4 regions of the Streptomyces sp. NPDC037401 genome follow, and region 3 is predicted to be linked to each of the others. Evidence: riboswitches for the same ligand, from Rfam matches in the RefSeq annotation. Region 3 holds a riboswitch; each other region holds the start of a gene.
The links. Region 3 has a riboswitch for cobalamin ahead of ACZ7H1_RS18385 (cobalamin biosynthesis protein). Riboswitches for the same ligand answer to the same signal wherever they lie in the genome.
Positions count from the first base shown of each region.

Region 1: it holds a riboswitch for cobalamin, as region 3 does, so the genes downstream of both, ACZ7H1_RS13130 (ribonucleoside-diphosphate reductase subunit alpha) here and ACZ7H1_RS18385 (cobalamin biosynthesis protein) in region 3, are expected to answer to the same signal.
Region 2: it holds a riboswitch for cobalamin, as region 3 does, so the genes downstream of both, ACZ7H1_RS03785 (hypothetical protein) here and ACZ7H1_RS18385 (cobalamin biosynthesis protein) in region 3, are expected to answer to the same signal.
Region 4: it holds a riboswitch for cobalamin, as region 3 does, so the genes downstream of both, metE (5-methyltetrahydropteroyltriglutamate--homocysteine S-methyltransferase) here and ACZ7H1_RS18385 (cobalamin biosynthesis protein) in region 3, are expected to answer to the same signal.

Region 1 covers NZ_JBVJWO010000010.1:174,141-177,325, forward strand. Annotated here, with positions in the region: gene ACZ7H1_RS13130 (ribonucleoside-diphosphate reductase subunit alpha) at 1-1,435, opposite strand, end outside; cobalamin riboswitch at 1,580-1,702, opposite strand; gene ACZ7H1_RS13135 (GNAT family N-acetyltransferase) at 1,753-2,265, opposite strand; gene ACZ7H1_RS13140 (Uma2 family endonuclease) at 2,344-2,928, shown strand; gene ACZ7H1_RS13145 (YbdD/YjiX family protein) at 2,986-3,180, opposite strand; gene ACZ7H1_RS13150 (carbon starvation CstA family protein) at 3,177-3,185, opposite strand, start outside.
Region 2 covers NZ_JBVJWO010000003.1:196,514-199,698, reverse strand. Annotated here, with positions in the region: gene ACZ7H1_RS03790 (ABC transporter substrate-binding protein) at 1-729, opposite strand, end outside; gene ACZ7H1_RS03785 (hypothetical protein) at 1,059-1,280, opposite strand; cobalamin riboswitch at 1,349-1,581, opposite strand; gene ACZ7H1_RS03780 (DUF4360 domain-containing protein) at 1,980-2,630, shown strand; gene ACZ7H1_RS03775 (UBP-type zinc finger domain-containing protein) at 2,693-3,046, opposite strand; gene ACZ7H1_RS03770 (ATP-binding protein) at 3,043-3,185, opposite strand, start outside.
Region 3 covers NZ_JBVJWO010000015.1:151,992-155,176, forward strand. Annotated here, with positions in the region: gene ACZ7H1_RS18380 (cobyric acid synthase) at 1-314, opposite strand, end outside; gene ACZ7H1_RS18385 (cobalamin biosynthesis protein) at 311-1,282, opposite strand; cobalamin riboswitch at 1,341-1,465, opposite strand; gene ACZ7H1_RS18390 (hypothetical protein) at 1,651-1,872, opposite strand; gene ACZ7H1_RS18395 (inorganic phosphate transporter) at 1,904-3,163, opposite strand.
Region 4 covers NZ_JBVJWO010000001.1:334,020-337,204, reverse strand. Annotated here, with positions in the region: gene ACZ7H1_RS01455 (hypothetical protein) at 1-82, shown strand, start outside; gene ACZ7H1_RS01450 (class II glutamine amidotransferase) at 132-965, opposite strand; cobalamin riboswitch at 1,148-1,378, shown strand; gene metE (5-methyltetrahydropteroyltriglutamate--homocysteine S-methyltransferase) at 1,550-3,185, shown strand, end outside.

The sequences.
Region 1 (3,185 bases), on a different contig from region 3:
CCCAGTCCATCTCGCCCGTGTCGGTCAGCACGAAGGCGCCCAGGTTGACCGAGCCCAGGTTGCAGACCGCGGTCTCGCCGTCGTTGGTGACCTCGATGATCTCGGTGCACAGGTTCGAGGAGTGGACCACCGAGCCGGGCAGCGCGGTCTGGTTCGCGGTCCGGTTGGAGGCGTCCTTGAACGTCATCCAGCCCTGGCCGGTCTGCGCGAGGGTGCGCATCATCCGGCCGTACAGGTCGCGGGCCGGCATGGTCTTCTTGGCCAGCCCGGCCGCCTCGGCCCTCAGGTACGCGGCGTCGAACTCGTCGCCGTACAGGTCGACCAGCTCGGGCACGTCGGCCGGGGAGAACAGCGACCAGTCGGCGTCGGCGTTCACGCGGCGCATGAACTCGTCCGGGATCCAGTGCGCGAGGTTCAGGTTGTGCGTACGGCGCTGGTCCTCGCCGGTGTTGTCGCGGAGCTCCAGGAACTCCTCGATGTCCGCGTGCCAGGTCTCCAGGTAGACCGCGGCGGCGCCCTTGCGGCGGCCGCCCTGGTTCACGGCGGCGACGGAGGCGTCGAGGGTCTTCAGGAACGGCACGATGCCGTTGGAGTGGCCGTTGGTGCCGCGGATCAGCGAACCGCGGGCGCGGATGCGGGAGTACGAGAGGCCGATGCCGCCCGCGTGCTTGGACAGCCGCGCGACCTGGTGGTAGCGGTCGTAGATCGAGTCGAGCTCGTCCAGCGGCGAGTCCAGCAGGTAGCAGGAGGACATCTGCGGGTGCCGGGTGCCCGAGTTGAAGAGCGTGGGGGAGGAGGGCAGGTAGTCCAGGCGGCTCATCAGCCGGTACAGCGAGGCGACTTCCTCCACCGCGCGCAGGCTGTCGTCCTCCGCGAGACCGCAGGCCACGCGCAGCATGAAGTGCTGCGGGGTCTCGACGACCTGGCGGGTGATCGGGTGGCGCAGCAGGTAGCGGCTGTGCAGGGTGCGCAGGCCGAAGAAGCCGAAGCGGTCGTCGGCGCCCTCGCCCAGCGAGTGCTCGACCAGGGAGTCCAGCCGGGTGGCGTGCGTGCGCACGAACTCCGCGGTGCGGTCCGCGATCAGGCCCTCGCGGTGGCCCACCTCGACGGAGGCCGAGAAGGAGGTCGCGCCCTGGCCGGCCGCCTCGTCCGCGATGGCGAGCGTCAGCAGCCGGGCGGCGAGCTTCGAGTACGCCGGGTCCTCGGAGATGAGCCCCGCGGCCGCCTCGGTGGCCAGCCCCCGCAGTTCGGCCTCGTCCGCGACGGCGCTCCGGCCGCGCAGGGCGGCGGCGGCGACCCGGCCCGGGTCGGTGTCGGGCAGGTCGGCGGTGAGGTCGGTGAGGGTGCGCAGCAGCGCGGCTCCGGGCCCCCCGGGCTCGGTCGGAGTCTGGGGCTGGTCGGACTCGGCGCGCAGTGCGGCAGGCGCGATGGTCACGTGGGGGGCTCTCCCTCGCTCGGCTCCGGTCGCTTCGGAGCGGGGCCGGGGGAGCGCATGCGGGCATGGCAGGAGACGCGTCCCCACCGCATGGCGTCCACCGGCCCAACCGCGAGGCCCGGACGTGTCGTCGCCCGGCCGGTCGGCCGGGTCACGCTGTCGGCAGGTCCTCGGACTCGCAGGTGCACGAAGCGCGCACTTCATACCGTTGCGGGACAGTTCCGGATTCGCACCGGATTCCCCTGCGACGACAGCGAGGACGAGCATACATGTGGGGGCACCCTCGCGTGGGACCCCCTAGATGTTGTGTCGGGCGACTACTGCTCGGGTGCGCCCAGCTTCATTGCGTAGGTGAGCAGCGGGACGGACGGGACCGGAGACCAGTCCCGCTCGGGCGTCCGCACGAAGCCCAGCCGCTCGTAGATCCGGTGCGCGCCGCGCATCGCGGGCTGCGTCGAGAGCACGAGGGTGCGTACGCCTTCGATGGCCCGGGCCCGGTCGATGCAGGCCCGGACGAGGGCTTCGCCGACGCCCTGTCCACGGGCCTCGCGGGACACGGCGAGCATCCGGAACTCGGCCTCGCCGGGGCCGGCGATGTCGCAGTACCGGCTCCCGGGCGGCGCGAAGGCCACTCCGCCGAGCACCTCGCCGTCGCGTACGGCGACCAGCACCTCGGAGTCCTCGGCGCGGGCGGCGACGTCCCGGAGCACGCCGAGGTAGTAGCCGTCCGGATTGTCGTCCAGCAGACCGTCGGCGAGGTAGGCCTGCGCGGTGATCTCCCCGAGGGCCGCGTACTCCCCGGGCCGTGCCTCTCTGATCGCGATGTCCATGCGGTCGAGTGTGCAGGACGGCCGTCGGCGGGCGGCGCTATGGTCGGAGACAGCACCGTCGAGGAAGGCGAGCGAGGCATGACCGTGATGATTGACCGGCCCCACATGTCGCCCGAGGATTTCGAGCAACTGGCGCGCATAGCGGCGCGCGAGCTGGAGGGCATGCGACTGGAGTTCATCGGTGGGGTGCTGAGGAGCAAGGCTATGCCTGACGGGGACCACGGACGCATGATCCAGTGGCTCGCACGAATCTGTCTCCAGCACTACCCCGAGCTCTGGCTGCACCCGGGGCAGGGGATCAAGGTGGAGCAGTATCGAGAGGGCCGAGCCATCCCGGACGGGGTCCTGGCACCCGACGATGCGTTCGTCGGCCAGGGCGACTGGGCGGATCCGCGCCCGATCCTCATGGCCGTCGAGGTGACCTCGTGGGACTCCGACACCGAGCGGCGCGACCGGATCGAAAGGCCCCGTGCCTACGCCGAAACCGGCATCCCCGTCTACCTGCTCATCGACCGGCTCAAGTGTCAGCTTCTCGTCCACAGCGACCCGGACGGCGAGCGGTACGAGACCGTAACCACGGTTCCTTTCGGCAAGGAAGTCAAGCTGCCCGACCCCGTTGGCATCATCCTTCAAACCGAGCGTCTGAAGGATTGGGTGCGCTGAGCCGCAGAATGGGCCCCGACGGCGTCAACCGTCGGGGCGCTCACCATTCTGCGGACCTCAGCAGCAGCGGAACCCCTCCCGCGGGTCCGCCTCGCGGGCGTCCGTGCGGGCCCGCTCGAAGGCGCGGCGGCTCAGTACATCGGCGTCCGGGTCGTGGCCGCGGGCGTGGGCGACGTACCGGTCGTACGCCGCCTCGCCCGAGAACTCCCGGACGTAGAAGCGGATCCTGGCGAGCAGCTCGCGGGCGGTCACGAGGA
Region 2 (3,185 bases), on a different contig from region 3:
GTCGGCGAAGAGGTTCACCCCGCCGGCCCGCCGGATCATCTCGTTGCCGACGCCCTTGCCGCCCGCCGTGAACGCCGTCTTGTCGCCGCTGTCGTACACGAAGAGCTTGACCGGGGTGACGCCGGCGAGCCGGGTCTCGACCCCGTCGAGGGTGGCGTGCAGCTTCCCCAGCCGCGCCTCGGCCCGCTCGGGCACACCGAAGATCCTGGCGAGCGTACGGATCTCCGCGTCCATGGAGGCCACGTTCACCGGGCCGGTGGGGCATTCCTCGGTGTTCAGGTGGGTGTTGATCCCGGCCTTGGTGAACGCGGCCCGGCTGCGTCCTTCCTTTTCGTCGAAGGTGGACGTCCATCCGCCGTAGACGAAGTCGGGCTCGGCCTCCAGGAGCGCCTCGAAGGAGGGGTACTCCTTGGAGATGACCTTCACGCTGTCGTAGGCGGCCTGGTACTCGGGGAGGATCTTGTCGTCGAGGTAGCCCGTGCCCACCATCGACTTCGCCAGGCCGAGCGAGAGCATGACCTCGGTCGCGTGCTGGTTCAGCGAGACGGCGCGCTGCGGCGGACGCCGGTAGGTGGTCTTCACCCCGCAGTTGTCGACCGTGACCGGAAAGCCCTTGGCGGCCGGATCCGTCGACGAGGTGGCGGAGGGCGTGGTGCCGCCTCCGCAGCCGGATATCAGCAGGGCTGCGGCGAGCACGGACAGCACGGATTTCGGGTGGTTGCGGGGCATGGATGGTCCTCTCACCGCAGATGGATCGGATGGTCTGCACGACTCGTCGGGCGGACGGGCCGAGCGGGGGACGGGCGGCCGGGCCCGTGGGAATCCGGCCAGTCCGGTACGCCCTCCTGCCACCGCTGCCGCAAACTAGTGGCAACTGCATGCAACCCGCAATAAGCCGCGATGCGGAGGGGGAGGGCTCACAGGGGCGCACGGGGTCGCGCGCGACGGATCGCGCTACGGCCCGTGGGGCAGCGGGGCGGCGTCCCCGCCCGGCCACGAAAGCAGCAACGGCCGGGGAGGGCAGGGGGGTTGCACGGGCCGGTGTGCCGGCCCGTCGCCTACGCGGCGGTCGGCCCGGGCACGCCGCCGCGGATCGTGCCGCACGGGTTCGTGCCGCACGGGTTCGTGCCGTACGGGTTCGTGCCGTACGGGTTCGTGCCGTACGGGTTCGTGCCGTACGGGTTCGTGTCGTGCTCGCTCATGACGGGGGCGAGCGTCACCCGGGAGTCGCCCGGAAACCTCGGAACGCGTCCTGCGGTGATGACGGTCGGGTCGGCCACGTCAACTCTCCTTCGCGAGTTGCGGCGGAAAGGCCCCGGAGTGTGTTCTCCGGGACCCCGCATGGCCTTTCGGCCTGCGGGCAGTGGCAGGTCTTCGGACTCGCGGGCACGCCTGCCGGGCCGTTCTCTCCCGGCGGGCACCTACTGGCCGTCGCTTCCCAGGACCGGTTCCGGTCCCAGTGCGTATGACGGCGGTCGTTCCCGCTCACCGCTGCGGGGCAGTCCCGGATTCCCACCGGGTTCCCTCTTGCGACGCATCCCGCCTGGCGGACGGGGCGAACCAGCTGCGCGCACAGCCTACCTGCGAGGCAGGCAGGCCTCACCGGGCCCCGCAGCGCACCGCCCGGGCAGGGCGCGTACGGCGGTTCCCCCTGCCTTCGGCACGGGGTGGCGCATTCGGCCTCCGCTCCGACGGCCACGGGCGCCTCCGCGATCCGTGCGCCCGGCCGGACGGGCCCGTGCGCTGACCGGCGCTCTCGCGCGGGGACCCCGCCGCCCGCCCGTCTGCTCCGGCCGGAGCGGTCGGGTCACCGCCCTCCTGACGGCTTTGGCCGGACCGGGCCTGCCCGCCCGGGCCCGGCCTCCCTAGGATTCCCGCAGCCCCTTCCTCACAGCCTCCGCCGGCCGTTTCCCCCCACCCCCGCTGCGCCGCACGTCCCCGCGTGCCGCCCGGTACCGAAGCAACGGATGGGAGAAATCATGGCCGGTGGATTCCTGGTGAGCGGCGCGATCGGCGCCCTGCTCACCGCCGCCCTGCCCGCGCAGCACAGCCCTTCGGGCATCGTCGACCCGCCGCCGGACCGGATCGTGATCGAGGTCGCGACGGTCAACGGATCCGGGTGTCCGAAGGACACCACCGCCCTCGCGGTGTCGGAGGACAACACCGCGTTCACCGTCACCTACAGCCAGTACATCGTCCAGACCGGCGGCGGCGCACCGCCCACGGCGGCACGCCGGAACTGCCAGCTGAGCCTGGTCGTCCACGTCCCGCACGGCTTCACCTACGCCATCGCCAGCGCCGACTACCGCGGTTACGCCTCGCTCGCGCCGGGTGCGACCGGCATCGAGAAGGCCTCGTACTACTTCCAGGGCTCGCCGCAGACGGCGTACCGCTCGCACGACTTCGGGGGACCGTACGACGACAACTGGCAGGCGACCGACGAGACCGACTGGGCGCAGCTCGTGTGGGCGCCCTGCGGTGTGCAGCGCAACTTCAACATCAACACCGAACTCCGCGTGAACAAGGGGACGTCGGCCCCCGGCGCGACCAGCTACATGACCATGGACTCCACCGACGGCAACATCAGCACGGTCTACCACCTCGCGTGGAAGGAGTGCCGCCAGAGCTGAGCCGGACAGAGCCGGGCGAGTGAGCGCCGGGCGGGGACAACACGGGTCCCCGCCCGGCCCTTTCAGCCGTGGAGCAGGTTCTGCCAGTCCTGCGGGACGCGGCCGGCCGGTCCCGGGGCCGGCTGGTCGGCCGGGTGGCCGGCCGGCGGGGCCAGTTCCGGGCCGGACTTGTACAGGGCGTCGGTGGCGTAGTTCCAGTACCACTCCTCGCCCGGCTCGAAGCTCTGCACCAGGGGATGCCCGGTGGACTTCCAGTGGGCGGTGGCGTGCTGGGCCGGCGAGGAGTCGCAGCAGCCGATGTGGCCGCACTCGGCGCAGCGCCGCAGGTGGAACCACCAGCCGCCCACCGCGTCGCACTCCCCGCAGCCCGTGCCGCTGGGCGGGATGTTCGGGTCGATCCCGTTGATCTCGGTCATGCGGGCTCCTCGGCGGTCTGGGTCGTACGCGCGGTCTCGGTCTCGGTCCCGGTCCCGGTCTGCGGATCCGCTCCGGTCCCGGTCTCCGGGGCGGTCAGCGGCAGCAGCACCTGGAAGCGCGTGTCGCCCGGCAGGGACT
Region 3 (3,185 bases):
GGCTTGAGCAGCACGGGGTTCATCAGGGCGGTGGGCTCCACCCGGGCGGCCTGGGCCTGCATGGCCTGCGCCCGGCCGATCTCGGCGCCCTCGCGGGTCACGAAGGAGTTCAGGGACATGTTCTGCGCCTTGAACGGCGCCACCTTGACGCCCTGGCGCACCAGCCAGCGGCAGATGCCCGCCGTGACGACGCTCTTGCCCGCGTCCGAGGTGGTGCCGGCGACCAGCAGTCCGCCGCCCCGGCGCGCCGCTCCGCCGCCCCGGCCGCCCGCCGGTCCGCCGGCCCGTCCTGCGACCGGCCCCGCGCCGCTCATGCCCGCCCCTTCCGTCGTACCCGTGACACGGCCAGCCGGCCCGCCGCACAGGCGCCCAGCGCGAGCCAGGTCACCTGCCGGGAGAGCCGTACCGCCCGCTCGATGTCGGCGGCCTCGACCGGCCGCCCCGCCGCGCCGTTGAGCACCGGCCGGTGCTCGACCCGGCCGGCGTACGCGAGCGTGCCGCCCATCCGCACGCCCAGCGCCCCCGCGAACGCCGACTCCACCGGCCCGGCGTTGGGGCTCGGGTGGCGGTCCGCGTCGGCGCGCCAGGCCCGTACCGCCCCCCGGCGGTCCGGTCCGGCCAGGACGGCCGCGGCCGCCGTCAGGCGGGCACCCGGCCAGCCGGCCAGGTCGTCCAGCCGCGCCGAGGCCCAGCCGTAGCGCAGGTACCGGGGGGAGCGGTGGCCGACCATCGCGTCCAGGGTGTTCACGGCCCGGAAGGCCAGGAGACCGGGCACGCCGAGGGCGGCGCCCCACACGAGGGCGCCGACCACGGCGTCCGAGGTGTTCTCGGCCACGGACTCGACGACGGCACGGGCGATCTGCTGCTCGTCCAGGGAGTGCGGATCGCGCCCGCACAGGTGCGGCAGCCGCTCGCGGGCCACCTCGGTGTCGCCCGCGACCAGCGCCCCGCCGATCGCGCGGGCCTCCCGGCCCAGCGAGGTACCGCCGACGACGGTCCAGGTGGCGGCGGCGGTCAGGGCGATGCGGACGGCGGCGGGCCGGGAGCGCACGGCGCGGGCGCCCAGCGCGCCCAGCGCGGCCGCGCCTCCGGCGCACACCAGGGTGTGCAGGACGCCCCGGCCGCGCTGGCTGCCCGGGTCGTCGTTCCACAGGGCCCGTTCCACGGCTGCGGCGGCACGGCCGAAAGCGGCGACGGGGTGTCCGCGTCGCGGATCCCCCAGGATCCGGTCGCCGATCAGCCCGGCCGCCGCGCCGTACGCGAAAACGCGATCGGCACGCATGGCAGGTATGTGTCCTCACTCAGGGTCCGCGCCCTGGTTCGACGTGACCGGCGGTGAGAGTCTCCTGGCTCCCGGATCGGCGGCTCCCCCGGCCTTCCAGCCCGCGGGGGGCCGTGACGCACGGTGGGGGAGAGCTCCCCGGTGACAGTGGCGGGACCGCGCCGGATTCGCACCGGACTTCCTCTCCTGCCGCCGTATTGGCTCGGGCAGTCCACCACGCACCGCGATGGCCCGTCAACTCGCCGTTGACCTGCACAAGGACAGTGTGCGCAGCCCCACACGGGCGGCCGGGACCGGGCCGCGGGGGCGGGGGCGGGTACGCGAAAGCTCCCCCGGAGGCGGCCTCCGGGGGAGCTTTCGCGGTGACGTCAGGCGACGATCAGGTAGATCCCGTAGCTCACGGCCGCCGCGCAGAGCGCGAAGGCGGCGTAGGCGCCGGAGCGGGCCAGGGTCGCGGCCCCGCCCTGCTCGGTCGCGGCCTCGTGCTTGGAGAGGCCGACGAGCCCGAGGGTGAAGAGGGCCACGACGAGCACGGTGGCCGTCAGGCTGACTCCGAAGACGGAGCCGAGAGCTGCCCAGTCGATCTTCATACTGCTGATCCTCTGTTCTGGTCCGGCCGGGTCAGACCGCGGCGGCCGGGGCGGCCGGGGTCTCGTCGTGGGCCGGGGCCGGGATGGTGGCCTTGAGGTCCTCGTCGGTCACGGCGGCGGTGGTGCCGGCCGGCGGGGGCGTGACGGCCGCGATGGCGGTGGTCACGACACCGGGGGCCTCGGCGTCGGCGTCGACGTCGTTGACGTTGTTGTGGTCGACGACCTGGCGGCGCGAGACCAGCCAGATGGCGAGGCAGGAGCCGACGAGGAAGACCGCGACGGCGGCGACGCCCCAGTCGCCCTGGCGGGTGACGAGCTCGGCGAGCGCGCCGACCAGCGCGGCGGCCGGCAGGGTCAGGCCCCAGGCCACGAACATGCGGGTGGCGGTGGACCAGCGGACCACGCCGCCCTTGCGGCCGAGGCCGGCACCCATGACCGCGCCGGAGCACGAGTGGGTGGTGGAGAGCGAGAAGCCGAGGTTCGAGGAGGCCAGGATGACGCTGGCGGCCGAGGTCTGGGCGGCGAAGCCCTGCTGCGGCTGCAGGTCGGTCAGGCCCTTGCCCATGGTGCGGATGATGCGCCAGCCGCCCAGGTACGTGCCGAGCGCGATCGCGACACCGGCGGAGACGATGACCCAGACCGGCGGGTTCGAGTCGGGGGCGATCGCACCGCCGGCGACGAGCGCCAGCGTGATGATGCCCATCGTCTTCTGCGCGTCGTTGGTGCCGTGCGCCAGGGAGACCAGGCCTGCGGAGGCGATCTGCCCCGCGCGGTAGCCCTTGGCCGAGGTCTTGTCGCCGACCTTGCCGCCGAGCTTGTACGTCAGCTTGGTGGCCAGCATGGCGGCCACACCGGCCACGAGCGGGGCGGCGATCGCGGGGATCAGCACCTTGGTGACGACGACGCCGCCGTTGACGGCGCCGATGCCGGCGGACGCGACCGCGGCACCGATCAGACCGCCCATGAGGGCGTGGGAGGAGCTGGAAGGCAGCCCGACCAGCCAGGTCAGGAGATTCCAGAGGATCGCGCCGACCAGCGCCGCGAAGATCACCTCTGGCTGAATGCCCTCCTCGTTGACCAGACCCTTGGAGATCGTCTTGGCGACCTCCACGGACATGAACGCGCCGACGAGGTTGAGCACGGCGGACATGGCCACCGCCGTCTTGGGCTTGAGAGCGCCAGTCGAGATGGTGGTGGCCATCGCGTTGGCGGTGTCGTGGAAACCGTTCGTGAAGTCGAAGACGAGAGCGGTAACGATCACGATCCCGAGGAGAAGCGTTATGTGCTCCATTTACCCAGGCTTCTGTTTGAGG
Region 4 (3,185 bases), on a different contig from region 3:
CAGGGCCTATCCCGACCACCGGCGCGGCGAGCAGATGGTCTGCGCCATCGTCCACGACGACCCTGCGGCGAGCTGCCGCTGACCACGGAGAGGGCGTGCCGCGTTGATCGGTTCCCGAGGGCGGCGGCAGCTCATGCCGGCTGCGGCACGAAGCGGTGCATCTCGTCGGCACCGGGCTGTACGACGCCGTAGCTGTTCTCCGGTACCTCGTTCCATGCGCCCGGGAGGTCGCCGAGGGGCTCGGACACGATGAGGCGGGTCTCGTCGGAGACGTCCCGCAGGAACGCCAGATCCGGGTGCAGCCTGCGCAGTGCGTCCACGCGGCTGCTGTAGAACAACGACCGGGACCGCTGCGCGCTGGAGTAGCGGAAGGCCCAGAGGCGCACCCCGTCGGTCACGGCGAGCGTCATCTGGAGCGGGAACTCCACGCCGTGTTCACGGCCTGCGCGCTCCACCACTCCCGCCATCCGGGCCACGGCGGACGGCGGGTCCTGCTCCAGGCCGAACGTGAGCGCCAGGTAGAACATCACCTCGGAGTCGGTCGTTCCCTCGATGTCGGAGAACAGCGCGGGCTCTATCCGGAGGATGAGCTCCCGGCGCATGAGGTGGAAGCCGGCGATGGCGCCGTTGTGCATGAACATCCAGTTGCCGTGCCGGAACGGATGGCAGTTCGACTGCTGCACCGCCGTGCCGGTCGACGCGCGGATGTGGGCGAAGAACAGCGGGGAGCGGACGTGGTCCGCCATCTCACGCAGGTTGCGGTTGTTCCAGGCCGGGCCCACGTCCCTGAGGAGCGCGGGCGTGCTGTTCTCCTCCGTGAACCATCCGATGCCGAAGCCGTCGCCGTTCGTCGTCTCCACGCCCAGCCTGGAGTGCAGGCTCTGGTCGATCAGCGAGTGGGCCGGTCTGTACAGGATGGTGTCGAGCAGCACGGGTGTTCCCGAGTAGGCGAGCCATCGACACATGTGCGATCACCTGTGTTCCTCACTGCCACCTGCGGACGCTCGCCCCGCTCGGCCCCGCTCCGGGTCGGCACGAGTGCGGCGATCACACTTCATTCTGGCGACCCGCACCGGTGATCGCCACGCGGGCGGGGGCCGCCGTACCGGGATGTGGACAACTCGCTCCGGCTTCCGGGAATGCCGTCTAGTCTGGCCGGGCAGCTGGTTCGCCCCGTCCGCCAGGCGGGATGCGTCGCAAGAGGGAACCCGGTGGGAATCCGGGACTGCCCCGCAGCGGTGAGCGGGAACGACCGCCGTCATACGCACTGGGACCGGAACCGGTCCTGGGAAGCGACGGCCAGTAGGTGCCCGCCGGGAGAGAACGGCCCGGCAGGCGTGCCCGCGAGTCCGAAGACCTGCCACTGCCCGCACGCGCCCAGCCGTGTGCGGACATCCCGGTGACCTCGTGGGCGGGTCGGCGACACATATCAGGCGGACGTCCGCGCGTACCCACGCGGACGCGGCAGCGACGGTCCGCCGGTGCGTCACCCCTTCGCGCCCCGACCCGTCGCCGGGTCCATGGAGACATGCTCGCGAAGGAGAGTTCCGTGACCCCCAAGTCCGCAGCCGCGGCGGTGCAGGCCACCGTGTACGGCTACCCCCGCCAAGGCCGGCACCGGGAACTGAAGAAGGCCGTCGAGGGGTACTGGAAGGGCCGCGTCAGCGCCGACGCCCTTCAGGAGACCGCCCGGGACCTGCGCCGGACCACGTGGCGGCAGCTGGCCGACGCCGGCATCACCGAGGTCCCGACCGGCGACTTCTCGTACTACGACCACGTCCTCGACACCAGCGTCATGGTCGGCGCGATCCCGGCCCGTCACCGCGCCGCGGTCGACGCGGACGCCCTCGACGGGTACTTCGCCATGGCGCGCGGCACCCAGGACGTGGCGCCGCTGGAGATGACCAAGTGGTTCGACACCAACTACCACTTCCTCGTCCCCGAACTCGGCCCGGACACCGTCTTCACGGCCGACCCCTCGAAGCAGCTGGCCGAACTCGGGGAAGCGCTCGGCCTCGGGCACACCGCCCGTCCCGTGCTGCTCGGCCCGGTCACCTACCTGCTGCTGTCCAAGCCCGCGCCCGGCGTGGCACCCGGCTTCGAACCGCTGACCCTGCTCGACCGCCTGCTCCCGGTGTACGCCCGGGTCCTCGCCGAGCTGCGCGCCGCCGGCGCCGCATGGGTCCAACTGGACGAACCGGCCCTCGTCCAGGACCGGACGCCGGCCGACCTGAACGCCGCCGCGCGCACCTACCGGGAGCTGGGCCGGCTCACCGACCGGCCGAAGCTCCTGGTCGCCTCGTACTTCGACCGGCTCGGCGAAGCGCTGCCCGTCCTGGCCAAGGCGCCCGTCGACGGGCTCGCGCTCGACTTCACCGAGGCCGCCGCGGGCAACCTGGCCGACCTCGCCGCCACCGGCGGCCTGCCCGGCAAGCGCCTCGTCGCCGGAATCGTGAACGGCCGCAACGTCTGGATCAACGACCTCGAGAAGTCCCTGTCCACCCTCGGCACCCTGCTGGGGCTCGCCGACCGGGTCGACGTGGCGGCGTCCTGCTCGCTGCTGCACGTACCGCTGGACGCCGCCGCCGAGCGGGACTTCGACCCCCAGGTACGGCGCTGGCTCGCCTTCGCGCGCCAGAAGACCTCCGAGATCACCACCCTCGCCCGCGGACTCGCGCGCGGCACGGACACCATCGCCGCCGAACTCGCCGCCAACCGCGCCGACCTGGCCTCGCGCGCACGCTCCGCGATCACGCACGATCCGGCGGTACGGACCAGGGCCGCGGCCGTCACCGACGCCGACGGCCGCCGCTCCCAGGGCTATGCCGAACGGTCCGCGGCGCAGCGCGCGCACCTGGGCCTGCCCCTGCTCCCCACGACCACCATCGGCTCCTTCCCGCAGACGACCGACCTGCGCACGGCCCGCGCCGACCTGCGCGCCGGACGGATCGACGCGGCCGGATACGAGGAGCGCATCGAGGCCGAGATCCGCGAGGTCCTCGCCTTCCAGGAGAAGACCGGGATCGACGTCCTCGTGCACGGCGAGCCCGAACGCAACGACATGGTGCAGTACTTCGCCGAACAGCTCACCGGGTACCTCGCCACCCAGCACGGCTGGGTCCAGTCCTACGGCACCCGCTACGTCCGGCCACCGGTGCTGGCCGGTGACATCTCCCGCCCCGCGC